3 regions of the Arthrobacter sp. NPDC056691 genome follow, and region 2 is predicted to be linked to each of the others. Evidence: riboswitches for the same ligand, from Rfam matches in the RefSeq annotation. Region 2 holds a riboswitch; each other region holds the start of a gene.
The links. Region 2 has a riboswitch for thiamine pyrophosphate ahead of thiC (phosphomethylpyrimidine synthase ThiC). Riboswitches for the same ligand answer to the same signal wherever they lie in the genome.

Region 1: it holds a riboswitch for thiamine pyrophosphate, as region 2 does, so the genes downstream of both, thiD (bifunctional hydroxymethylpyrimidine kinase/phosphomethylpyrimidine kinase) here and thiC (phosphomethylpyrimidine synthase ThiC) in region 2, are expected to answer to the same signal.
Region 3: it holds a riboswitch for thiamine pyrophosphate, as region 2 does, so the genes downstream of both, ACFRAU_RS17705 (ECF transporter S component) here and thiC (phosphomethylpyrimidine synthase ThiC) in region 2, are expected to answer to the same signal.

Annotation. Positions count from the first base shown of each region.
Region 1 is NZ_JBHTXX010000030.1:46,936-54,608, reverse strand. Features, by position in the region: gene ACFRAU_RS20085 (bifunctional folylpolyglutamate synthase/dihydrofolate synthase) at 1-460, shown strand, start outside; gene ACFRAU_RS20080 (DUF4233 domain-containing protein) at 460-984, shown strand; gene ndk (nucleoside-diphosphate kinase) at 1,025-1,444, shown strand; gene ACFRAU_RS20070 (vitamin K epoxide reductase family protein) at 1,539-2,222, opposite strand; gene ACFRAU_RS20065 (Rne/Rng family ribonuclease) at 2,679-6,011, shown strand; TPP riboswitch at 6,177-6,273, shown strand; gene thiD (bifunctional hydroxymethylpyrimidine kinase/phosphomethylpyrimidine kinase) at 6,307-7,673, shown strand, end outside.
Region 2 is NZ_JBHTXX010000004.1:17,337-25,009, forward strand. Features, by position in the region: gene rpsP (30S ribosomal protein S16) at 1-351, opposite strand, end outside; gene ACFRAU_RS05155 (hypothetical protein) at 563-997, opposite strand; gene ACFRAU_RS05160 (VOC family protein) at 1,103-1,978, opposite strand; gene ACFRAU_RS05165 (amidohydrolase family protein) at 2,057-3,139, opposite strand; TPP riboswitch at 3,175-3,282, shown strand; gene thiC (phosphomethylpyrimidine synthase ThiC) at 3,278-5,107, shown strand; gene ACFRAU_RS05175 (alpha/beta fold hydrolase) at 5,220-5,954, opposite strand; gene ffh (signal recognition particle protein) at 6,011-7,591, opposite strand.
Region 3 is NZ_JBHTXX010000024.1:45,733-53,405, forward strand. Features, by position in the region: gene ACFRAU_RS17685 (hypothetical protein) at 1-769, shown strand, start outside; gene ACFRAU_RS17690 (GNAT family N-acetyltransferase) at 793-1,290, shown strand; gene ACFRAU_RS17695 (energy-coupling factor transporter transmembrane component T family protein) at 1,295-2,098, opposite strand; gene ACFRAU_RS17700 (ABC transporter ATP-binding protein) at 2,095-3,759, opposite strand; gene ACFRAU_RS17705 (ECF transporter S component) at 3,759-4,379, opposite strand; TPP riboswitch at 4,452-4,595, opposite strand; gene ACFRAU_RS17710 (heme-degrading domain-containing protein) at 4,715-5,266, shown strand; gene ACFRAU_RS17715 (DUF4235 domain-containing protein) at 5,324-5,587, shown strand; gene ACFRAU_RS17720 (helix-turn-helix domain-containing protein) at 5,603-5,809, opposite strand; gene ACFRAU_RS17725 (DUF2975 domain-containing protein) at 5,809-6,288, opposite strand; gene mnhG (monovalent cation/H(+) antiporter subunit G) at 6,379-6,795, opposite strand; gene ACFRAU_RS17735 (monovalent cation/H+ antiporter complex subunit F) at 6,785-7,063, opposite strand; gene ACFRAU_RS17740 (Na+/H+ antiporter subunit E) at 7,060-7,605, opposite strand; gene ACFRAU_RS17745 (Na+/H+ antiporter subunit D) at 7,602-7,673, opposite strand, start outside.

The sequences.
Region 1 (7,673 bases), on a different contig from region 2:
CACCGTCTCGTCCCCGGGCCGTCTGGAAGTCCTGCGGACGGCCCCGACCATCATCGTGGACGCGGCCCACAACCCGGACGGCATCCGTGCGTCGGCCGAGGCAATCCAGGAGGCGTTCAGCTTCAGCAAGCTGGTGGTCGTGGTGGGCGTGCTCAAGGAGAAGGACGCCGGGGAGATCCTGCGCCAGCTCAAGGAGTCATTGGGCGATTTGGCAGAGGAATTCTGCTTCACCCAGTCCAACTCCCCGCGGGCGGTGCCCGCCGCGGAACTGGCGGAGCTCGCCGTCGACCTCGGTTTCGGCGAGGAAAATGTGCACATCGCCGAGAAGCTGGATGACGCGCTGGAGTGGGCGGTGGAACGCGCCGAAGCCAACGACGACCTCGCCGGCGGCGTGCTGGTGACCGGCTCCATCACGCTGGTGGCGGACGCCCGCATCCTGCTTGGAAAGGCAGCCGCCTGATGGCGCGGCTCACCAAGGCCCAGCGTGAATGGCGTCCGGGCATGCCCAAGAAGCGGCGGTCCACCAAGGTCATGTTCGCCTCGACGGTCCTGCTGCTGGAGGCCTTCGTGGTCTTCTTTGCCGCCCTGGCGGTGTTCGGCCTGCGCCGCGCCGAGATCTCCCCGGCGCTGATCCTCTCCGTGGGCATCGGGCTGAGCGTGGTTCTTATTCTGGCCTGTGCCGTTCTGTCCAAACCGTGGGGCGTGGCGCTGGGCTGGGTCCTGCAGGTGGTGCTCATCCTTTCGGGTTTCGTGGAGCCCATGATGTTCCTCGTGGGTGCGCTCTTCGCCCTGGCCTGGTGGTACGGCATCAGGGCCGGCATCCGGATTGACCGCGAATCCGCCCAGCGGGTACGCGAGCAGGCTGAATGGGACGCCGCGCATCCGGAAGCCGCCGGCAATGAAGGCGCTGGCACTGAAGGCGCTGGCACTGAAGGCGCTGGCACTGAAGGCGCTGGCACTGAAGGTTCAGGCCAGACCCCGTAGACTTACCGGGAAACCCACAACCAACCTCATTGGAGCAACTGTGAGCATTGAGCGCACCCTTGTCCTGATCAAGCCGGACGGCGTCACCCGCAACCTGACGGGCGCAATCCTCAGGCGGATCGAAGCCAAGGGCTACACCCTGGCCGAACTCAAGAAGACCAACGCCAGCCGGGAACTGCTCGAGCAGCACTACGAGGAGCACGTGGGCAAGCCGTTCTACGAGCCGCTGGTGGAGTTCATGCTGAGCGGTCCCGTAGTGGCAGCGATTTTCGAAGGCCACCGGGTCATCGAAGGCTTCCGCTCACTGGCCGGCACTACAGACCCGACGACGGCGGCCCCCGGCACCATCCGCGGCGACTTCGGCCGCGACTGGGGCCTGAAGGTGCAGCAGAACCTGGTCCACGGTTCTGACTCGGTGGACTCGGCCGAACGCGAAATCAAGATCTGGTTCCAGGCCTGATCTTTCCGACAGGTTAAGCGCGAACTGGCAGCTAACGCCCTCAAAAGCTGATTCTGAGGGCATTAACTGCCAGTTCGCGCTTTTTTCTTTGGGATTAGAAGCCTGAGGTGCCGGCGAATACCTGGATGAATGCGAAGAAAATCGTGGCGATCACGGCGACATACAGCAGTGCGGAGATGATCCAGCCGGAGTCGCCCAGGATCCGGGCCAGGCCTGCCGGCGCCGGAATCACGCCGTGGACGACGTTCCGCACGGTGACCCAGACGAAGAGCGGGATCATCGCTGCCCAGACAATCATGCAGAACGGGCACAGGATATGGATGGAGTACAGCGCCTGGGACCACAGCCACACCACGAAGATGAAGCCGAGGGTGATCCCCGCCTGCAGCGCAAGCCAGTACCAGCGGGCGAACCTGGCACCGGCAAGAAGGGCCATTCCCACGGTGGTCGTGATGGCGAAGGCGACAATCCCGATGAACATGTTCGGGAAGCCGAAGACTGAACTCTGCCACGTCTGCATGACCTGGCCGCAGGAAATCCAGGGGTTGACGTCGCAGACGGTGGCGTGGTTGGGATCCTTGAGGACCTCAAGCTTTTCCAGCACCAGGATGCCGGATGCCAGCCAGCCCACCACGCCGGTGATGACCAGCAGCCAGCCGAAGGGGCGGTCGCGTGTCATGGCCGGTACGGCGGCACCGGCCGTAGCCGCGGCGGGCCCGGCGCCGGCCTGGTGGTCCTGTTCGTAGTCCGTGCCCGTGGAAGGCGAAGTGCGTGGCATGGGATGGCGTCCTTTGTCTGGGGGTGCTCCTGCCCAGATTGTATCGCCGCCAGCTTGACGCCGCCTGTACCCGGGGCCCACGGCGGCATGACCGGCTTTGTCACACAATTACAGTTTATTTGAACGGCAATATGAGAGAATAAACGTGGCTGGAGCGCGAACCACATTCGAACTCCAGTCCGGTGGCTTGTTCCCAAGACCGCCAATGAGCAGTGGTGCAGGCTTCGGAAAGAGATCCAGCCTCCCACCTTCCATTGGACGGCACCTGGTTGTGGCTGTTAGAAACAACGGGTTCCAGTAACAATCCCGCCGGCCTGTCAGGCCTGCCGCACCCCACTGCCGGTGCGAGCCTGCTGGTATCCAATTGACTTCTGTCAATGCCTGCGGGTTTTGACAATATGTGCCCCAATGGGTGCCGAATGTGGCGGCACGTCAGGGGCAGGAGTGTTGCCACATATGGATAATGACCAGGTTATAGCCGTTAATGAAGATTCGGCTGCCGCCGGCGAAACCGCCGAGGCTCCCAAGAAAGCCACCAGGACCCGGCGCAAGGCCGCGCCCAAGGTTAAGGAAGCGGACACGGAGCCACTGACGTCTGAAGGCGCAGTGCCTGAAACCGCTGTGCCTGAAACCGCCGTGCCCGAAGCCGCAGTGCCGGAGCCGGCCGCCGAAACCGCAGAAGCACCGGCCAAGGCCCCGGTCCGCCGGACCCGCGCCCGGAAGAAGGTCGCCGAAGAACCGCTCCCCGCGTTTGCGGAAGCCGCCGTGGCGGAAGGCGATGTGCCGGAAGCTGACGCGGAGGCTGCCGCCACTGAGCCGGCCGCCGAGGCGCCCGCAGCCGAGGCGCCGGCCGCCGAATCCAAGCCTGTGCGCCGCCGCCGGGCAACAAAGCCGAAAGCCACCGAACCGGCCGAAAGCCCCGCTGAGTCACCGGAAACTGTAGAGGCGCCCGCTGCCGTAACGGCCAGCGAACTGCCGTCCGGCGGGCAGGCCGAAACGCCCGCCGAGGCCGCCGCTGCCCCGGCACCTGCATCCGAAGCAGCCCCCGCCGAACCGGCGGCTGCACAGGAAGCCGCTGAACAGGGAGCCGCTGCACAGGAAGCCGCCGCCGAGGAAGAGGCTGAAGACGAGGCCGCCGGGCAGTCGCCCCTGGGTTCGCTGTTCCTGGAACCGGCATCAGTGACGTCGATCATCTTCCAGGCGCCTGACCTGAGCACAGCCGTCCGTCCTGCGGCTCCCGCCAAAGAGGAGGCGGCCGCCGAGGAGGGCGAGGACGAGATTGAGGACGACGGCGGCCGGCGCCGCAGGCGCAGCCGCGGACGCCGCGGCCGCAGCCGGACCGACCGCGAGATCACGGACGGCGATGAGGGAACGGACGATTCCGACGAGGCCCTCGAAGACGAAGGTGGGCAGCCGGAGGACGGCGTGACGTCCCGCCGTCGCCGTCGCCGCCGCCGCGGTGACCAGGACCTGGAACTGACCGGCGGGGGAGAAGACGATCCCCCCAACACGGTCACCCGCGTCCGCGCCCCCCGGGCCATCAGCGAGGCGCCGGCGAGCAACCGCGTGACCAGCGTCAAGGGATCCACCCGCCTGGAGGCCAAGAAGCAGCGCCGCCGCGAATCGCGGGACACCGGCCGCCGCCGCACCGTCATTACCGAGGCCGAGTTCCTGGCCCGGCGGGAATCCGTGGACCGCCAGATGATCGTCCGCCAGCGCGACGACAGAATCCAGATCGGTGTCCTGGAAGACGGCGTCCTCGCCGAGCATTTCGTCTCCAAGACGCAGCAGGATTCCCTGATCGGCAACGTCTATCTGGGCAAGGTCCAGAACGTCCTGCCGTCCATGGAAGCTGCCTTCGTCGACATCGGACGCGGCCGCAACGCGGTGCTTTACGCCGGTGAAGTCAACTGGGACGCAGCCACCCTCGAGGGCAAGCAGCGCCGGATCGAGAACGCGCTCAAGTCCGGCGACTCCGTGCTGGTCCAGGTCACGAAGGATCCGGTGGGCCACAAGGGTGCGCGGCTGACCAGCCAGATCTCGCTGCCCGGCCGGTACCTCGTGTACGTCCCCGGCGGATCCATGACGGGCATCTCCCGCAAGCTGCCCGACGTCGAACGCAACCGCCTCAAGCGCATTCTCAAGGACCGCCTCCCCGAGGACGCGGGCGTCATTGTTCGCACGGCCGCCGAAGGCGCCTCCGAGGAGGAGCTGACCCACGACATCAATCGCCTCCGTGCCCAGTGGGAGGGCATTGAGAGCCAGGCGACGTCCACCAAGGTCCTTGCCCCGGAAGTGCTCTACGGCGAACCGGACCTGACCATCAAGGTTGTGCGCGACGTCTTCAACGAGGACTTCTCCAAGCTGATCGTCTCCGGCGACGAAGCGTGGGACACCATCGAGGCTTACGTCACCTACGTTGCCCCGGACCTGGTGGGCCGGCTCGAAAAGTGGACCAGGGACGAGGATATCTTCTCCGCCTGGCGCATCGACGAGCAGATCCACAAGGCACTGGACCGCAAGGTATTCCTGCCGTCCGGCGGCTCCCTCGTCATTGACCGGACCGAAGCCATGACGGTGGTCGACGTCAACACCGGCAAGTTCACCGGCAGCGGCGGCAACCTCGAAGAGACTGTCACCAAGAACAACCTTGAAGCAGCCGAGGAAGTTGTCCGGCAGCTGCGCCTACGCGACATCGGCGGCATCATCGTCATCGACTTCATCGACATGGTGCTGGAGTCCAACCGCGACCTGGTCCTGCGGCGGCTGGTGGAGTGCCTGGGCCGTGACCGGACCAAGCACCAGGTGGCCGAAGTGACATCGCTGGGACTCGTGCAGATGACGCGCAAGCGGATGGGCACCGGGCTCCTGGAGGTCTTCGGCGAGCAGTGCGAGGCATGTGCCGGGCGGGGTGTCGTCACCCATGACGAGCCGGTGGAGCACCGCCGCGCCAACACCGTGGCCGCAGAGCACCATGTACACCGTGCCGAGGTCCAGCCGCCTGCCCGGACAGAGCGGAAGCGCCGCCGCGGCAAGGGCGGGCAGCCGTCCTCCGAGACAGCTCCGGCCGCCCCTGCTGCACCGCACCACCCGGAGCCGTCGGAAGCAGAACGCCACGCCAAGGCTGAAGCGACCCGTGCTGCCCTCGCCAATATCGCGGCAGCGGCCCATGCCGCGCACTTGCATGAGGACGCAGCGCACAGCGCCGCGGCGGCGGGTGAGGCTGCCCGGCCTGCCGCGCCCGCGGCCGCTGCACCGGAAAGCCCCGTGGTGCACCGCACTCCGGAGACGGAGAGCGTCTCCGGACGGCCTGGCGCAGTGCTCACGTTCGGTGGCGAAAAAGTGGTTCTTCCGTTTGTCGATCACAGCGACGAGCCGGTCAAGGAAGCGCCGGCCCTGACGCTGGACCGCCTGGAGGAAGCCTTCGCCCACCTCGGTGCCCCCGTTGCCCCCGAGGAGGAGGCGCCCGGGGAGGTTCCCGCGCCGGCCCGCGTCCAGGAAGGGCAGCAGCAGTCGGCAAGCCAGCCCGCCGCAGGCCAGCCTGTGGAAAGCCCCGCTGCTCCGTCCCGCGCCCGACGGCCGCGCCGCAACCGCAGTGCCAGCCGTGCCCAGGGTGCAGCCAACGAGACATCCGTGGAACACCACGAAGTTTCGCCGGCTGCTGCCGCCGGGCACTCGCACGAGGCCAAGGCGCCTGCGGCGGCCAACGCGCCGGCGGCTCCGGCGGCTTCGCAGCCGGCCAGCGAACCGATCATTTTGGGCGTCGGAGTACCGGCCTCGGAACTGTAGGACAAACGGGCTCCGGGCTGACCGGCTCCGAGCTGACTGACGCCGAGCCCATGGCTAAAGGTCCGGCACCGCGGTTGCGGTGCCGGACCTTTTGGCTAGGCGCCCGAGAGAGCCTGTCGCAAACGTCAAATTCGATGCCCGACGCCGGTCCAACCGCTAGGCTGGAGGACTGACACGGGGTGCCGCGCACGGGCCGGCTGAGATCCAAACCCGTTGAACCTGTCCGGTTAGCACCGGCGAAGGGATGTCCTCCTTGTCATCAGCACTGTCATCAGCATCACTCCTGCCCGCACCCGTGGCTGGCGCCGACTCACTCCGGGAAACCGTGCCGGCGGCCGTTCCGACGTCCCGCGAGGTTCCCCGGGTCCTCGCCATCGCCGGGTCGGATCCGTCCGGCGGTGCAGGCATCCAGGCCGACCTGAAAAGCATCGCGGCCCACGGCGGCTACGGGATGGCCGCAATAACCGCCCTCACCGCCCAGAACACCACCGGCGTGCGGGGCGTGCACGTTCCACCGGCTTCCTTCCTGTCAGCGCAACTTGAGGCTGTCAGCGACGACATCCACGTGGACGCCGTGAAGATCGGCATGCTGGGCGATGAACAGGTGATTGCCGCAGTCCGCAGCTGGCTCGAAGAGGTGCGGCCCGGCGTCGTGGTTCTGGATCCGGTGATGGTGGCCACCAGCGGTGACCGCCTCCTTCAGGAGGCTGCGGAAGCAGCCCTCCGGAGATTGTTGCCGCTGGCGCATCTGATCACCCCCAACCTTCCCGAACTTGCCATGCTGCTCGGGGAACCGGAAGCCGAGGACTGGGCAGCCGCCCTGGAGCAGGGCAGGCGGCTGGCGGAGCAGACCGGTGCCACGGTCCTCGTCAAGGGCGGCCACCTGAACGGCTCAACCTGCCCGGATGCCCTCGTGAATACTGCCGGGCTGCTGTCGGCGGAGGTGGTGGAGGTTGCCGGCGAGCGGATCAGCACGCGCAACAGCCACGGCACCGGGTGCTCGCTGTCCTCGGCCATGGCCACGGCTCAGGCTCGGCTGGGCGACTGGGAAGCGGCACTGCGGGCGGTCAAGCCCTGGCTGGCCGGAGCCCTCCGCACGTCCGGGCAGCTTGAAGTCGGCACCGGCAACGGGCCGATCAACCACTTCCACCACCTGGCCCAGCCCGAACCTCAGGGCGGGTTCGCGGAACTGCTGCGCGCAGAGACTGTTGCAGACCTGGACGCCATCTATGGCCTCGGCTTCATCCGTGGCCTGGCCGACGGCACCCTGGCGGAGAAGGAATTCGCGTACTACCTCGCACAGGATGCCATCTACCTCAACGGCTACTCCCGCGTCCTGGCCAGGGCCAGCGCGCTGGCACCAACCGAGTCCGAGCAGCTGTTCTGGGCGCGCTCCGCCCAGCAATGTCTGGAGGTTGAATCGGAACTGCACCGCAACTGGCTCAGCACGCGCGCCGTGCAGACGGAGTTGGGCCCCGTCACGAAGTCCTACGTCGATCATCTGCTGGCGGCCTCCGCGGGCGGCAGCTACGCGGTGCTGGTCGCCGCGGTCCTTCCTTGCTTCTGGCTGTACGCCGAGGTGGGGGAGACCCTGCACGCCGAATACCTGGCTGCCGGGGCGCAGGCCGGGCACCCGTACGCCGAGTGGCTGCGGACGTACGC
Region 2 (7,673 bases):
GGTGATGGCTTCCGGGATGATCACGGAACCCTTCTCCGGAGCAACGAATGCTTCCTTGTCGGCCTTGGTCTTCAGGGTGCCTTCCTGGCCCGGCAGACCCTTGAACTTCTGCCAGTCACCGGTGATCTTCAGGATCGCGGCGACCTGCTCCGACGGCTGTGCGCCGACGGACAGCCAGTACTGTGCACGCTCGGAGTTGACCTCGATGTATGAGGGCTCCTCGGTGGGGTGGTACTTGCCGATCTCTTCGATGGCACGGCCATCACGCTTGGTGCGCGAATCGGCGACAACGATGCGGTAGTACGGTGCGCGCATCTTACCGAAGCGCTTAAGGCGAATCTTTACGGCCACTTTTGTGGTCACTCCTGTTTCTGAAACGGGGTTGAACCCGCGTTCTGCACCCGTGGGGCGGGCCGTACTTGGGGGTTCGAAAAGGACAGGATCCGGACGCGGAGAGAGGGGCCACGCAGATCGAGTACCTGTCTATTGTGCCAGATCGTCCGCGTTATTTCGACTTGACATGCGGACGGAGTCTGGCTGGTGCCAGGAAATCCAGGCTGCGCTAGGAAGACCAGACATAGAGGCCGGTCCTGCTGCCTTCTTCCACGGTGCCGGCAAGCTCTGCCAGCTGCTGGACGTAGTTCCTGGCTTCCCCGGCGCCAAAGGGCATGTCGTCCTCGGCGGCCCAGCGCTCGGCCACCTCATCCAGAACGTTGCCCTCACCCTCGGATTCGTACGTGAGGAGCTCAGCCAGCGCCCGGACCATCGCCGCCGGCACGCCGAGCAGTGAATCGCTTGCCACGTCAACCATGGCCAGTTCGTAGTCCGCGCCCGCGGCGTGGACCGCGGCACCGGCGAGGTCGCCAAGCTGTTCGATCTCAAAATCACTGATGCCGGCAATCCGGATGCCGTCTCCGGCGGCGGCGCCGCCTTCCAGCGCCTCCGCACGCTTGAGGGCGTCATTGTGGGTGGCGACAAACAGTTCGGTGAAGCCCATGGATTCGTCCTCATTCCGTCGGCGGTGCGCGCCCGGCAGCGGCGGCGCCGGGGCTCTTCGAATGTCAGCCTAACCCAACCGGGTTCGCCGGGCTTAGCGCGCTGGTTATCGAACGGCGACGCGGAGGCGGTTGCGCCACGGATCCTGAAACCGGAGCTCGGCGCCGGTGTGGTGCGATTCGACTCCGGCGACCTTAAGGCGGTCGGCGAGGGCGCCGACGTCGTCCCCCGACGGGACTTCGATCAGGACCTCACCGAGGCCGAGGGTGTCGCGGCGCGGGCCCGCGCCACGGCTGTTCCAGACATTCATGGCCATGTGGTGGTGGTAGCCGCCGGCCGACACAAAGAGCGCCTGGCCGTGCCAGCCGGCCGTCTTTTCGAATCCCAGGGTGCCGACGTAGAAGTCATGGGCTGACTGCACGTCACCCACCTGCAGGTGAACGTGGCCCACGCCTGCGTCGGTGCCTCGCTGGCCTTCCACAGACTCCTGCGTGAGGTGGTCCTGGAGGTACTTTTGCGGCGGCAGCGCCAGGCTGTCCATGACTACGTTCTTGCCGTCCCAGGACCAGGCCTCGCGCGGGCGGTCCCAGTAGAGTTCGATCCCGTTGCCTTCCGGGTCGGTGAAATAGAAGGCCTCGCTCACCAGATGGTCGGCGCTGCCCACGAAGGCCTGCGGCTCGTACTGGGCCGCGCTGGCAATGGTGGCGGCCAGCGAGGACTGGTCCTCGAACAGGAGCGCTGTGTGGAAGAGGCCGGCCTCGCCCCGGCCGGGAATGTTGAGGCCCGGAGCGGGCGCGAGGTGCACCAGGGGCGTCTTGAGCCGGCCGAGGTAGAGGCCGCCGTCCTGCTCGGCGACGACGTCGAGGCCGAGGGCGCGCTGGTAGTAATCGGTCATGAGCTTCATGTCGCCCACCTTGAGCATGACGGTGCCCATGGTGAGGTCGGCAGGAAGCAAGTCCTGGCTGCTGTCTGCTGCTGTCATTGAATACTCCCGAATGTCCGGACCACCGGATTTCGGCGGCCTCTACATCTCTAAATTACTTGAAGCTTCAATTTATTCCTAATGCACGATCTTTCCCCGGAGCACCACATTCGTGAGGCTGCGGATGGTCTCCGGCACGGTCCGCGGGTCCTCCCGGCAGACCACCACGTCCGCGGCCGCCCCTTCCGCCAGGCCGTCGGCTCCCAGCCAGCGGCGCGCCCGCCAGCATGCCGCGTCCAGCGCCGCCGGTGCGGGCAGTCCGGCGGCGTGAAGTTCAAGGATTTCGTCCGCGATGCGGCCGTGGCGGATCACGCTGCCGGCATCCGTTCCCGCGTAAATTTCGACGCCGGCCTCATACGCTTCGAGGACGCGCTCCCGACGGCGGGTCCACAGTGAGCGCATGTGCTCCGCATACCGCGGAAACTTCGGCTCTGCCTGCGCGGCGATGTCCGGGAAGGTGGCGATGTTGATCAGTGTCGGCACGATCGGCACCTGCTGCTCGACGAGCCGCGGAATGTGCGTGGGCAGCAGGCCCGTGGCGTGCTCGATGCAGTCGATGCCGGCGTCCAGCATGTCATCCAGGGTGTCCTCCCCGAAGCAGTGCGCCGTGACCCTGGCCCCCTCGTCGTGGGCTGCCCGGACGGCGTCCCGCACGGCCGCGGCAGGGAACGACGGCGCGAGGTCGCCGGCGGTCCGGTCGATCCAGTCCCCCACCAGCTTGACCCAGCCGTCCCCTTCCCGCGCCTGCTTGCGCACCGCCTCCACGAGGCCCTCTGGCTCGACCTCCACGGCGAAGTTCCTCAGGTACCGGCGGGACCGTGCAACGTGCCGGCCGGCCCGGATGATCCGCGGCGTGTCGGCCCGCTGCTGCAGCCACCGGGTGTCGCTGGCGGCCCCGGCGTCGCGGACCAGCAGCGTGCCGGCGTTGCGGTCCGTCACGGCCTGGGCGTAGGCCACGTCGTCGTCCACAGCACCGCCCGGGCCCAATCCGATGTGGCAGTGGGCGTCCGCGAAACCGGGCAGGACCCAGCCGTCAAGAACGGCGTCCGGCCGCTGGCCCGGCGGATCAAACGTCAGCTTCCCGTCCACGGACCAGAGCCCGCGGCGTTCCTCATCCGCCGCAGTGAGCACGGGTCCGCTGAATTCGATGATGTGCGCCATGACACCAGCCTAAGCCGCAGCTGTGGTAGCTTCGTCTACGACCACACGGGGGCCCCTGCAGGGGCTGAGATCAGGCTGGCGCAGCCTGCGACCGTTGAACCTGTCCGGGTAATGCCGGCGAAGGAAGTGAGCAGTAAATTGAGCACCCAGAAATCACAGCTGATCCCTGCCCAGATTGATGCGGCCCAAAGTGAAGCCGCCGGTAGTGCTGCCGGCAGCGTCACGCAGTCGCTGAAATCCCATTCACTGGCCTATCTCGAAGGCGACGGCCTGCGGGTGCCGGTAACGGAAATCGCCCTTGAGCCTTCACCGAACGGCGAGCAGAACGAACCGCTGCGGGTTTACCGCACGGCGGGTCCGGGCAGCGATCCGGTGGTGGGCCTCGCGCCGTTCCGTTCGGAATGGATTGCGGCACGCGAAGACACGGAGCCGTACGACGGACGCGAACGGAACCTGCTCGACGACGGCAAGTCAGCCGTGCGCCGCGGCGCGGCTTCCGCCGAGTGGAAGGGCGCCCGGCCGGTGCCCCGCCGTGCGGCGGAAGGCAAGACCGTCACGCAGATGCATTACGCACGGCAGGGCGTCATCACCCCGGAAATGCGCTTCGTGGCCCTCCGCGAAAACTGCGATGTGGAACTGGTCCGGAGCGAACTCGCCGCCGGACGGGCCATCATCCCCACCAACATCAACCACCCGGAATCCGAGCCGATGATCATCGGCAAGGCGTTCCTGGTGAAGATCAACGCCAACATCGGCAACTCGGCCGTCACCAGCTCCATCGCGGAGGAGGTGGACAAGCTGCAGTGGGCCACCCAGTGGGGCGCCGACACGGTCATGGACCTGTCCACGGGCGACGACATCCACACCACGCGTGAGTGGCTCATCCGCAACTCCCCCGTACCGATCGGCACCGTGCCGATTTACCAGGCCCTGGAAAAGGTCAACGGCGAAGCGAACGCGCTCACCTGGGAAATCTTCCGCGACACCGTCATCGAGCAGTGCGAACAGGGTGTGGACTACATGACCATCCACGCCGGCGTGCTGCTGCGCTACGTGCCGCTCACGGCGAACCGCGTCACCGGCATCGTCTCCCGCGGTGGTTCGATCATGGCCGGCTGGTGCCTGGCCCACCACCAGGAAAACTTCCTGTACACCCACTTCGACGAGCTTTGCGAGATCTTCGCCAAGTACGACGTCGCCTTCTCGCTGGGTGACGGTCTTCGGCCGGGCGCGACGGCGGACGCCAACGACGCCGCGCAGTTCGCCGAACTGGACACCCTGGCCGAGCTGACCCAGCGGGCCTGGGAGTACGACGTGCAGGTCATGGTCGAGGGGCCGGGTCACATCCCGTTCCACCTGGTGCGCGAAAACGTTGAGCGCCAGCAGGAACTCTGCAAGGGTGCGCCCTTCTACACGCTGGGCCCGCTGGTCACGGACGTGGCCCCCGGCTACGACCACATCACCTCGGCCATCGGTGCCACCGAAATCGCCCGCTACGGCACGGCCATGCTCTGCTACGTCACGCCGAAGGAACACCTGGGCCTGCCGAACAAGGACGACGTGAAGACGGGCGTCATCACGTACAAGATCGCCGCGCACGCCGCCGACCTCGCCAAGGGGCACCCCGGCGCGAACGAGCGGGACGATGCACTGTCCAAGGCCCGGTTCGAGTTCCGGTGGCGCGACCAGTTCGCGCTGTCGCTCGACCCGGTGACCGCCGAGTCCTTCCACGACGAGACGCTGCCGGCGGAACCCGCCAAGACAGCGCACTTCTGCTCGATGTGCGGGCCCAAGTTCTGCTCCATGCGGATCAGCCAGGACATCCGGAACGAGTACGGCTCGGCCGAAGCCCAGGCCGCCCTCGCCGAAATGGCGGAGGGCATGCGCGAGAAGAGCCAGGAATTCCTCGCTGCGGGCGGAAAGGTGTACCTGCCCGAGCTGCGGCTTCCGGAGTCGGCGCGCAACTAACGGCTCCCGGGGTTCTGTCCGGCTGGCATTGGGGGCCGGCCGGGCGGGCTCCCGGAACGTCCGTCAGGACGCTGTGTCTCTCAGACGCTGTGTCTCTCAGACGCTGAGTCCGTCAGGAGGCCCTCGGCTGGTCCCGGCGGCTGACTTCGGCGATGAACGCGCGAATGTAGCGGTCGCCTTCCGGTGAGTCGTGCGGCCGGTGCCCGCCCGCAGCGATGCGGTGCACGGCGCCGGTCTCGCGCAGGTAGCCGGCTATTTCCTCGTACAGCGGCTCCCAGCCGCCGGTGAGGACCAGGGTGGGTACTCCCGGCACGATCTGCAGCGGCGCCTGCCACGGCGGTGCCTGCAGGCGCAGCCGGCGCGCGGCGCGCTTCGCTTCGGGGGTGCTCGGCTCCGGTGTGTCCGCGGCGAAGGCGCGGCGCAGGAACTCGCGTTCGTAGTCGTCATCGCCGAGCTGGTGCCGTACCTCGAACAGCGGCTCCATCAGGGCGCGGTGCGCGGCGGTGGCAGGCAATTCTGCGGTGAGCGACAGGCAGGCCGGTTCCACGAGCGTCAGCGAGAAGACCAGGTCCGGGCGTTCGACGGCGGCCATCATCGCGGCGATGGCGCCCTGCGAATGCGCCACCACGTGGCCCCCGGCGGCCCCGCGGCCGTCATCAGCCAGGGACCGCAGCACAATGCGGGCGTCCTCGGCGAAGTCGGTCTCCAGCGGTTCGGCCTCGGCGTCAAAGCCGTGGCGCCGCAGGAACAGGGCGTCGTACTGCAGGGCCATGCCGTGCTGGCGCGGCCACGCCGCTGAGCCGAAATTGCCGGCACCGTGCACGAACACTACCCGCTGCTTATACATGACCCAACCTTATGGCAGCGGTCTGACATCGGCGCCGGCCGACATGACCGAGCGCCCTAATTGCCGCCCATGAACTTGTCGAAGCCCTTCGGCAGGTTCAGCTGGGACGGATCGAAGTCGCCGGACTGCTGGCCGAAGGCAGCTCCGGTGGGCACCGCCTTGGATGCCCCTGCCCGCCGGGCCTCCGCCTCGCGAAGCTCCTGTGCCGCCTTGGCAGGATTGCCGGAGCGGGCCTTCTTCTTGGGCGCGTTCTTGCCGCCCTTGCGGGCACCGCCTGCGCCCATGCCGGGCATCCCGGGCATTCCCGGCATGCCGCCGCCCTGGGCCATCTTCTTCATCATCTTCTGGGCCTGGGCGAAGCGTTCCAGCAGCCCGTTGACCTCGGACACGTGCACGCCCGAGCCGCGGGCGATGCGGGCCCTGCGCGAACCGTTGATGATCTTCGGCGCAACGCGCTCGTGCGGGGTCATCGAGCGGACAATGGCCTCCACCCGGTCGATTTCGCGCTCGTCGAACTGCTCCAGCTGCTGCCGGATGTTCTGCGCGCCGGGCATCATCATGAGCATCTTCTTCATGGAGCCCATTTTGCGGATCTGCTGCATCTGCGCGAGGAAGTCATCCAGCGTGAAGTCCTCCTGGTCGGCGAACTTCTTCGCCATCCGGGCGGCTTCTTCCTTGTCCCAGGACTTTTCAGCCTGCTCAATGAGGGACAGGACGTCACCCATGTCCAGGATGCGCGAGGCCATCCGGTCCGGGTGGAACAGTTCGAAGTCGTCCAGGCTTTCACCGGTCGAGGCGAACATCACCGGCTTGCCGGTGACCGACGAAACGGACAGCGCGGCGCCGCCGCGCGCGTCGCCGTCGAGCTTTGACAGCACGATGCCCGTGAAGTTCACGCCCTCGTCGAAAGCGGTGGCCGTGTTGACGGCGTCCTGGCCGATCATGGAGTCGATCACGAAGAGGACTTCATTGGGCACAATGGCCCGGCGGATCTGCCGTGCCTGCTCCATCATGTCGGCGTCGACGCCGAGGCGGCCGGCGGTGTCCACGATGACGACGTCGTGCAGCTTCTGGCGCGCTTCATCGACGCCGGCGCGTGCCACGGCGACGGGGTCGCCGGCCGGGTGTGCCAGCTCGGAGGTGGCGCCCGGGTGCGGCGCGAAGACGGGAACTCCCGCGCGCTGGCCCACTACCTGCAGCTGCGTCACGGCGTTGGGGCGCTGGAGGTCACAGGCGACAAGGATGGGGCTGTGGCCCTGTGCCTTCATCCACTTGGCGAGCTTTCCGGCCAGGGTGGTCTTGCCGGCACCCTGGAGGCCGGCGAGCATGATGATCGTGGGCCCTGTCTTGGCCATCCGGATGCGCCGCGTCTCGCCGCCGAGGATCTCAACAAGCTCCTCGTTGACGATCTTCACGATCTGCTGGCTGGGGTTCAGGGCCCCGGAGACCTCGGCGCCCAGCGCGCGCTCACGGACCCGCCCGGTGAATTCCCGGACCACGGGCACCGCAACATCCGCATCCAGCAGGGCGCGCCGGATCTCGCGGACCGTGGCGTCGACATCTGCCTCGGTGAGGCGGCCCTTGCCGCGAAGGTTCTTGAAGGTTGCTGTCAACCGGTCAGAGAGTGAATTGAACACGCGCCGTGCACTTCTTTCAGTGGATGTACGGGACTCGACTATCTAGGGTATCAAGACACGCCTTCAAGATGGCATGCTGGCA
Region 3 (7,673 bases), on a different contig from region 2:
GGACCGGCAGCCCGCACAGCAGGCGCCAGGTTCCGCTCCGCCCCGCCCTGGCAACGAAACCCCTGGCAATGAAACCCTGCTGGGCAACGATGTCTCCTGGCCACAGTGCAATGACGTCCTGCCTGACGACCCCGCGTTCGCAATTGTCGGGGTCAACAACGGCCTGGCGAACACCACGAACCCGTGCCTCCACCAGCAGCTTGACTGGGCGGATGGCTCGGCGGGCGGAACCGGCCAGCCGCGCCTGGCGCTCTACGTGAACACGGCCAACCCGGGACTGCGGGGCACCTGGTGGCCGACGAACAACGAATACGGCGGCGAGGCCGTGGCCAACCCCTACGGCACCTGCCAGGGGCAGGAGGACGCCGCCTGCGCCTACATGTACGGGTACGCCAAGGCTTTCGACGACGCCTACCTCCGCACCATCTCCGAGCCCGGGACGTACCTCTGGTGGCTGGACGTGGAGACGGGCAACAGCTGGTCAGGCGACAGGAACGCGAACCGGGCGGACCTCGAAGGCATGGCGGACTTCTTCCACAGCATCGGCGCCAGGGTGGGCATCTACTCCTCCGCCCGGCAGTGGGGACAGATTGTGGGCGAAGTGGGCTCAGCCAGCAGCCTCTATTCCCTGCCAAGCTGGCTTGCCGGGGCGCACACCGCCGCCGATGCCAGGGACATGTGTTCCGCGGCGCCCCTCACCCCGGGCGGCAACGTGGCCCTCACCCAGTTCGTAGCCGACGGTTTCGACCACGACCACTCCTGCATCTGAAGTGCAGCACTAGACTCGGCCGCATGGATCACACCTGCCGCGTGCGCCTGGCCGCACCCGAAGACGCTGCGGACCTGGCCCTGCTCCATCTGGAATGCTGGCGCGAAACCTACGCGCACCTGCTCTCACCGGGTTTCATGGCCCGTCAGGGTACGGAAGGGCGGCTGGCGATGTGGCGGCAGCTGTTGGACGGTCCGCACGCAGGCCACCAGTTCGTAGCGGCCGACGGCGGCAAACTGGTGGGCTTTGCCGGCTCGCTTCCACCCGAGGACGGGGTGCGGCAGCAGGCCGAGCTCTGGGGCATCTATCTCCTCGCCTCCCACCATGGCAGGGGGCTGGGCCAGGCATTGCTCGACGCCGCGATCGGGAACGAACCGGCTGGGCTGTGGGTCGCCGAGGACAACCCGCGCGCCCAGGCCTTCTACCGGCGCAACGGCTTCGTGTTCACCGGCGCCAGGGACACGATCGAGGACTGGGAAGGGCTGGCCGAGGTCCGGATGGCGCGGCCGGGACGGCTATAGGCTCCTAGGAGCCCTCCAGCCACACCATGTGCCAAGTGCCGGCCCAGAGCGCGGCAGCCACGGCGCTGGCGGCGATGAGCACCCCGCCCAGCACCACCCAGACGTCCAGCACACTGTAGGTGGACACGCGCGCCCAGGTCCGGCTGGCTCCGCCGAATCCGCGGGCCTCCATGGTCACGGCAAGCCGGGTGGCGCGGCGGATGGCCTGGACGAGGAGGCCGAAGCTCTGCCCCAGGGTGGCGCGCATCCGCTGCCAGGGGTTCCCGCGCGATCCGACGCCGCGGGCGCGCCGGGCCATGCCGATGGTCTGCCATTCCTCGGCCATGAGCCCGACCAGCCGCATCGCCGCCAGGGTCCCGAGCACGAAACGGTGCGGCAGCCGCGCCTTCTGCGCGAGGGCGTCAGCCAGGTCGGTGGGGTCGGTGCAGCTCATCAGAAGCACCGCGGGCAGGGCGATGGCCAGGCCCCGCAGCAGGAAACCCAGCCCCAGCTGAAGGGAACCTTCGCTCATGGACCAGAGTCCGACGTCGAGCAGTATCCTTCCGCTGTCCGGCGCCAGGATGGAGGTGCTCCAGCCGCCCACGGCGGCAGCCAGGATCAGCGGCCACCCGCGCTGCCAAAGCAGTGAAATCGTCAACCCGGCCAGCGGAAAGACCAGCAGCTCGCACACGAGCGCCACCGAGGCGGACATCCAGTCGATGGACAGCGCCAGGGCAAAGGTGACCAGGAAGACCGCGGCGAATTTGGCCAGCGGATTGGCCCGGGTCAGCACCGCGCGGTTTCCTTCGAGTGTCAGTGCTTCCCTCATGTCGTCGCCTGTTCTGCTGCCGGCCCGGCTGGTCTGGACCCGACGGGTCCGGGTCCGCGCCTGCTGCCGGAGCCCAGCCGCAGCTCGGTGCCGCCGAGCACGTGGGTGAACTCCTCGTCGTGGGTCACGGACACCACGGCCGTGCCGGCGTCGAGCAGTTCGGAAAGGAACGAGGCAAGCTCCGCCCAGGTGTTGGCGTCCTGACCGAAGGTGGGCTCGTCCAGGACCAGCACCTGCGGGTGCGCCGCCAGGACGGTGGCAACAGAGAGCCGGCGTTTCTCGCCGCCGGACAGGGTGTACGGGTTGGCGTCCACCAGATGGGTGAGCCGCAGGCGCTCCAGCAGCTCGTCGACGCGCTCTTCACCGTGGCCCAGATGGCGCGGCCCGAAGAGCAGCTCGTCCAGGACGCGGCCGGTAACGAACTGGTGCTCGGGCTCCTGGAATACCGTGCCGATCCGGGAGATCAGCTGCTCGGCCTTCCACTTGTAGGGGTCGATGCCCGCGCCGGCGCTCAGCTCAACGGTCGCGGAGACCTTGCCGTCCACGGCCGGCAGCAGCCCGGCGAGGGTCAACGCAAAGGTGGACTTGCCGGCGCCGTTGGGACCGGTGACGGTCAGCGCCTCACCGGCCCGGACGTGCGCCGTGACGTCCCGCAGAACCGGCTCGGGCGGCACGGAGCGGAAGCCGCGGCGCCGGGGTCGTTCCCGCGAGACGGCGAGCTTTTCAGTGGCCAGAAGTAATTGGCCACTGAAAAGCCCGCCGGCACTCCCGGAGGCTGGCGCAAGACCGGAGGCCGGCGGCACGGTCCCGGCGGAACGGCGCCGCGTTTCAGGAATGTAGCCCGGGACCCACACGCCGGCGGCGGTGAGCATCCCGCGGGCCTGTTCGAGGACCTCGTCCGGCGTCCCGTCGATCAGTACCGCGCCGTTCGTGGCGGACCCCGGCTGCAGCACCACGATGCGGTCCACCAGGTCTTTCCACGCGGCAACCCGGTGCTCCACGACCACCAGGGTGGCTCCGGTCTTGTCGAGGCAGCGGCCCACGGCGTCCCGGACTTCCAGGACGCCTGCGGGGTCGAGGTTCGCGGTCGGCTCGTCCAGCAGGATCAGCCCCGGACGCATCGCCAGGATGCCTGCAAGCGCCAGGCGCTGCTTCTGGCCGCCGGACAGGACCGACGTCGGGTGGTTCAGCGGCAGGTGGGACAGTCCGACGTCGTCCAGTGCCTCGTGCACGCGGCGCCAGATCTCGTCGCGAGGTACGGAGAGGTTTTCGGCGCCGAAGGCGACGTCGTCGCCCAGCCGGGAAAGGACCACCTGGGTTTCCGGATCCTGCTGCATGAGGCCGGCGCGGCCTCGCTGTGCACGCGGCGGTGCTCCGTCGATGAGCAGCTCACCGCTCTCGTCAGCATCGTCGCGGTCGGTTGCACCGCCGTCGTCCGCCGGGCTGCCGCCCGAGTCACTGTCCCCCAGCACACCGGCCAGGGCGTGCAGCAGCGTGGACTTGCCGGCCCCGGACGGGCCCAGCAGCAGGACCCGTTCGCCGGGCCGGATGTCCAGGTCCAGGGCGTGGACGGCGGGTTTGGTGCGGCCGGCGTGGCGCCAGCCCCAGCCGCGGGCGTGTACCGCGGCGGGGCGGACGCCGCCGTCGTGTTGTCCGGGCATTAGGAGAAGACGGGCTCCGTGGCTGCCTTGCGGGACGCAAAGGAACTCAGTACGCCGGTCTTGGCCAGGCCGCGGGTGGCGATCCAGGACAGGGCACCGGCGATGACCGCGCCGGAGATGGCACAGAACACGATGTACGCGAGCTTGTCGCCGGAGGTGTAGGCGATGTTCCAGCCCCACGGTGCGAAGGAGTCGTTCAGGCCGCAGAACAGGCCCGCGCCGGCACCCGCAAGCAGCGAAGCCGGGAGGTTGAACTTCCGGTACACCAGGGCGGCGAACACGAGCTCCGCGCCCAGGCCCTGGAGGACACCGGAGATCAGCACCGTGGTGCCGTACTGCGAGCCCATGATGAGCTCGCCGGTGGCCGCCACCGTTTCGCAGAACAGGGCCGCGCCGGGCTTGCGGATGATGAGCATGCCCAGCACCGCCGGGATCATCCAGCCGCCGGCGTACAGGCCGCTCAGGGGCGGGTAGACGGCGTTGACGGGGGTGGAGATGAGGTTGGCGCCCTGGGACCAGGCCCAGAAGATCACGCCGCCGGCAACGGCGATGAGCGCCGCTACCACGATGTCCGCCACGCGCCAGTTGTAACTGGTCTTCTTGATTGCTGCAGTTGTCATGATGGTCCTCCTGAGGAACAGGAGGGGAAAGCGTTCCCCCGGCTGCCGGTGGCTGGGCCACCTGCTGCCGGGCGCTCTGAGAACTCGACTCCCTTGCGCCGGTACTAGCCGGATCAGGTTCGAGGGTCTGCGGCTGTCCGCACTCTCAGCGCCCATCCACGGTTGCGCTGGCAACTGCCTTTGCATCCCGACGGCGGCGCTCCCCTGTCGTGATAAATCTGCCCTTGTGGGCTGGTCCAGTTTACACCTCGGCGGGCCCGGAATCCCGGGGCCGCCGTCACAATCCAGAAGCCTTGCCGCACCGCCGGAACAGCCGCCCGGAGTACATTGGGGCCATGACGCTACAGGACTCCGGCAGCACTGCCCTGCCCGCCTTTGACCCCGATTCCGCCGAGGACCAGCCGGCGGGATCCCTGGCAGCCCTGATCGGTCAGATCGAGGGTGAAATCGCCGAACTGCAGTTCCCGAGGTTCAGCAAGGACGATGCCCTGGCGCTCGGCCTGGAACTGGTTGAACGCGGCAAGGAGGACCGGCTGCCCATCGCCATCGATATCACCAAGGGCGAACAGGTCCTGTTCCACGTGGCACTCGAGGGTGCCACCCCGGACAACGAGGGCTGGGTCCGGGCCAAGCAGCGGACTGCCGTGCGCTACGAGGAGCCGTCGCTGCTGGTGGGTCTTCGCGGCAGGGCAGGCGGCGGACGGATCGAGGAGAACGCCTGGTTCGACCAGTCCACCTACGCCGCCCACGGCGGAGCCTTCCCCATCTATGTTCGGGATGTGGGAGCGGTGGCCGTGGTCACGGTCTCCGGGCTGCCGCAGAAAGCGGACCACGACCTCGTGGTGCAGGCATTGCGGGAAATCCACCGGTCCATGCGGAGGGGCTAGCGTTTGATGCGGATAGGCTAGGGAAAGACCAGTGTTCACCACGCGAGGAGTTCCGGAATGAGTCTCTTGATCAAACTGCTTGGCACGGGCATCAGCCTGCTGGCAGGGTTCGCCGGCACCAAGGCCGTCGATACCATCTGGGAAAAGGTCACGGGGCAGAAGCCTCCCAAGGGTGACAAGGACGATGTCCCCACGACGCTGCGTACGGCCCTGACGTTTGCCCTCGTCTCCGCGTCGGTCAGCGCGGTCATCCAGGTACTGGCCAACCGCGGCACCCAGCGGGCCATCACCCGCTTCGCCAAGACCCAGGACATCGTCTAGGCACCGGCCCGGCCGTCAGTCCTCGACCCACTCGAGCAGGTCGCCGGGCTGGCAGCGGAGCACCCTGCACATCGCCTCCAGCGTGCTGAAGCGCACGGCCTTAGCCCGCCCGTTCTTCAGCACGGCCACATTTGCCGGCGTGAGCCCGACCCGGTCGGCGAACTCCCCCACGCTCATCTTTCGTTTGGCCAGTTCGACGTCGATACGCACCACGATGGGCATCAGATCACTGCTTCCATGTCGGTCCGCAGTGCCGTGGCCTGCCGCAGCAGCGCGCGCATCACCACCATGAGCAGCCCGATGACGGCGCCGCCGACCAGCATCAGCGTCAGCAGCATGGGCACCCCGGGATCATCCGCGTTCAGCACGATGAAGACGAAGACGCCGGCCAGGAGGACCCACGCGGTGAGCACTGCCCACACGATTGCGTCCACCCAGGCCAGGGCTGCCTTGCTGAAGATGCGGTCCCGCCTGACCATGGTGAGGAGTTTCCAGGTGCTCACGATCACCACCTGCACGCAGGCCACCTCCACCACGGCGAAGACCGTCAGCGGCCACCTCAGATACGCATCGGCCGGATTCTGCTCCGCCATGTAGGCAAATTGCCCGGGCAGGGACAGGGTCTGGAACACCACCAGCAGGCCGAAGGCCATGACCAGCAGGACCCGAAGCGCGGTGACCGCCAGGTTTGTCATATTCATGGATCGAGTATCGCTGGTTTACTATCGAATTTCAATCGACTACGACGGCGGGTACCCGCGTCCCTGCTTCGACGGGCTCAACCAGCGGACTTAGCCGGCGGGGCGGTTACCGCCGTCGTCCGCTTCCGATTCCCGGGCCGCCTTGGCGGCCTTCACCACCACGGCCTCCAGCTCATCGGTGCTGAGCAGCTCCTTATGGAGGTGCTTGGTGCGGTAGCCGGCGCGTCCCACCATATGGGCAGAGACCGGCACCGTGAGCAGCTGGAAGATCCATGCCACCAGCAGCACCGGCCACACCCACCACGTGCGCAGTTGCAGCCCCACCGCCGCCAGCAGCAGGAACAGACCAAGCACCTGGGGCTTCGTGGCGGCGTGCATGCGGCTCATCAGGTCCGGGAAGCGGAGCAGGCCGAGGGCGGCGGCCAGGGACATCAGCGCGCCCACCACCATGAACACGGCCGAAACAGCGTCGATCACCGCATCCACGGCGTTCGGTTCAGGACTCATTGGGCTGCTCCCGCCGGTCTGCCACGAAACGGGCCACTGTTACCGAGCCGATGAACCCGATCACGGACACGGCCACCACCAGCATCAGGTTGTTCAGGTGCCGGTTCACGGCCATGTCGATGCACAGGGCCGCGCCGAGGATGGCCAGCAGCACGTCCGCCGCGAGGACCCGGTCCAGAAGTGACGGGCCGCGGGCGATGCGGATGATCGCACCCGCCGCCGCGAGGGCCAGCGCCACAGCCGTGACGGTGAGGACCAACTCCATCATGCGCCTACCTCCTGCTTCAGTGCGGCAAGCTCTTCCTTCGTTCCCATGATCCGGATGAGCCCCGCCTCGGTGTCGCGGACTTCCTTGCGCAGTTTGAGGACATCCTCCCCGTTCCGGACGTTCAGTCCGTGGATGTAGAGCGTGGACGTGGACCTGTCCACCTCCACCACCAGCGACCCCGGGATCAGGGAGATCACGTGGCCGGTCGCCGTCACCATCAGGTCCGAATGGCTGCGCAACGGAACGGCGACGACGGCGTTGGTCACCTTGGGCCCCTGGGCCACCGCCAGGTAGAACACCTGGCAGCTGGCGGCCACCACCCGGCCGAGGAACACCACCGCGAACGGAACGGCCCGCAGCACGTTGAAACGGCCGCTCAGCTCCACCGGCGGCAGGTAGAAAAGGCGCGCCACGGCAATCGCCAGCAGGGCGCCGAAGAGCAGATTGCCGGGGCTGAAGTCCTGCCAGAGGGCTCCCCAGACGATGACCAGCCAGACCAGCAGCGGCAGTTCCTGCCGCAGGGACACCCTCTTTCGGCTCATTTTCCGCCCCCGCTCAGCGCCAGCGCCGGGACGGGCGCGCCGTCACCAAGCACCGCCTGGATATAGGC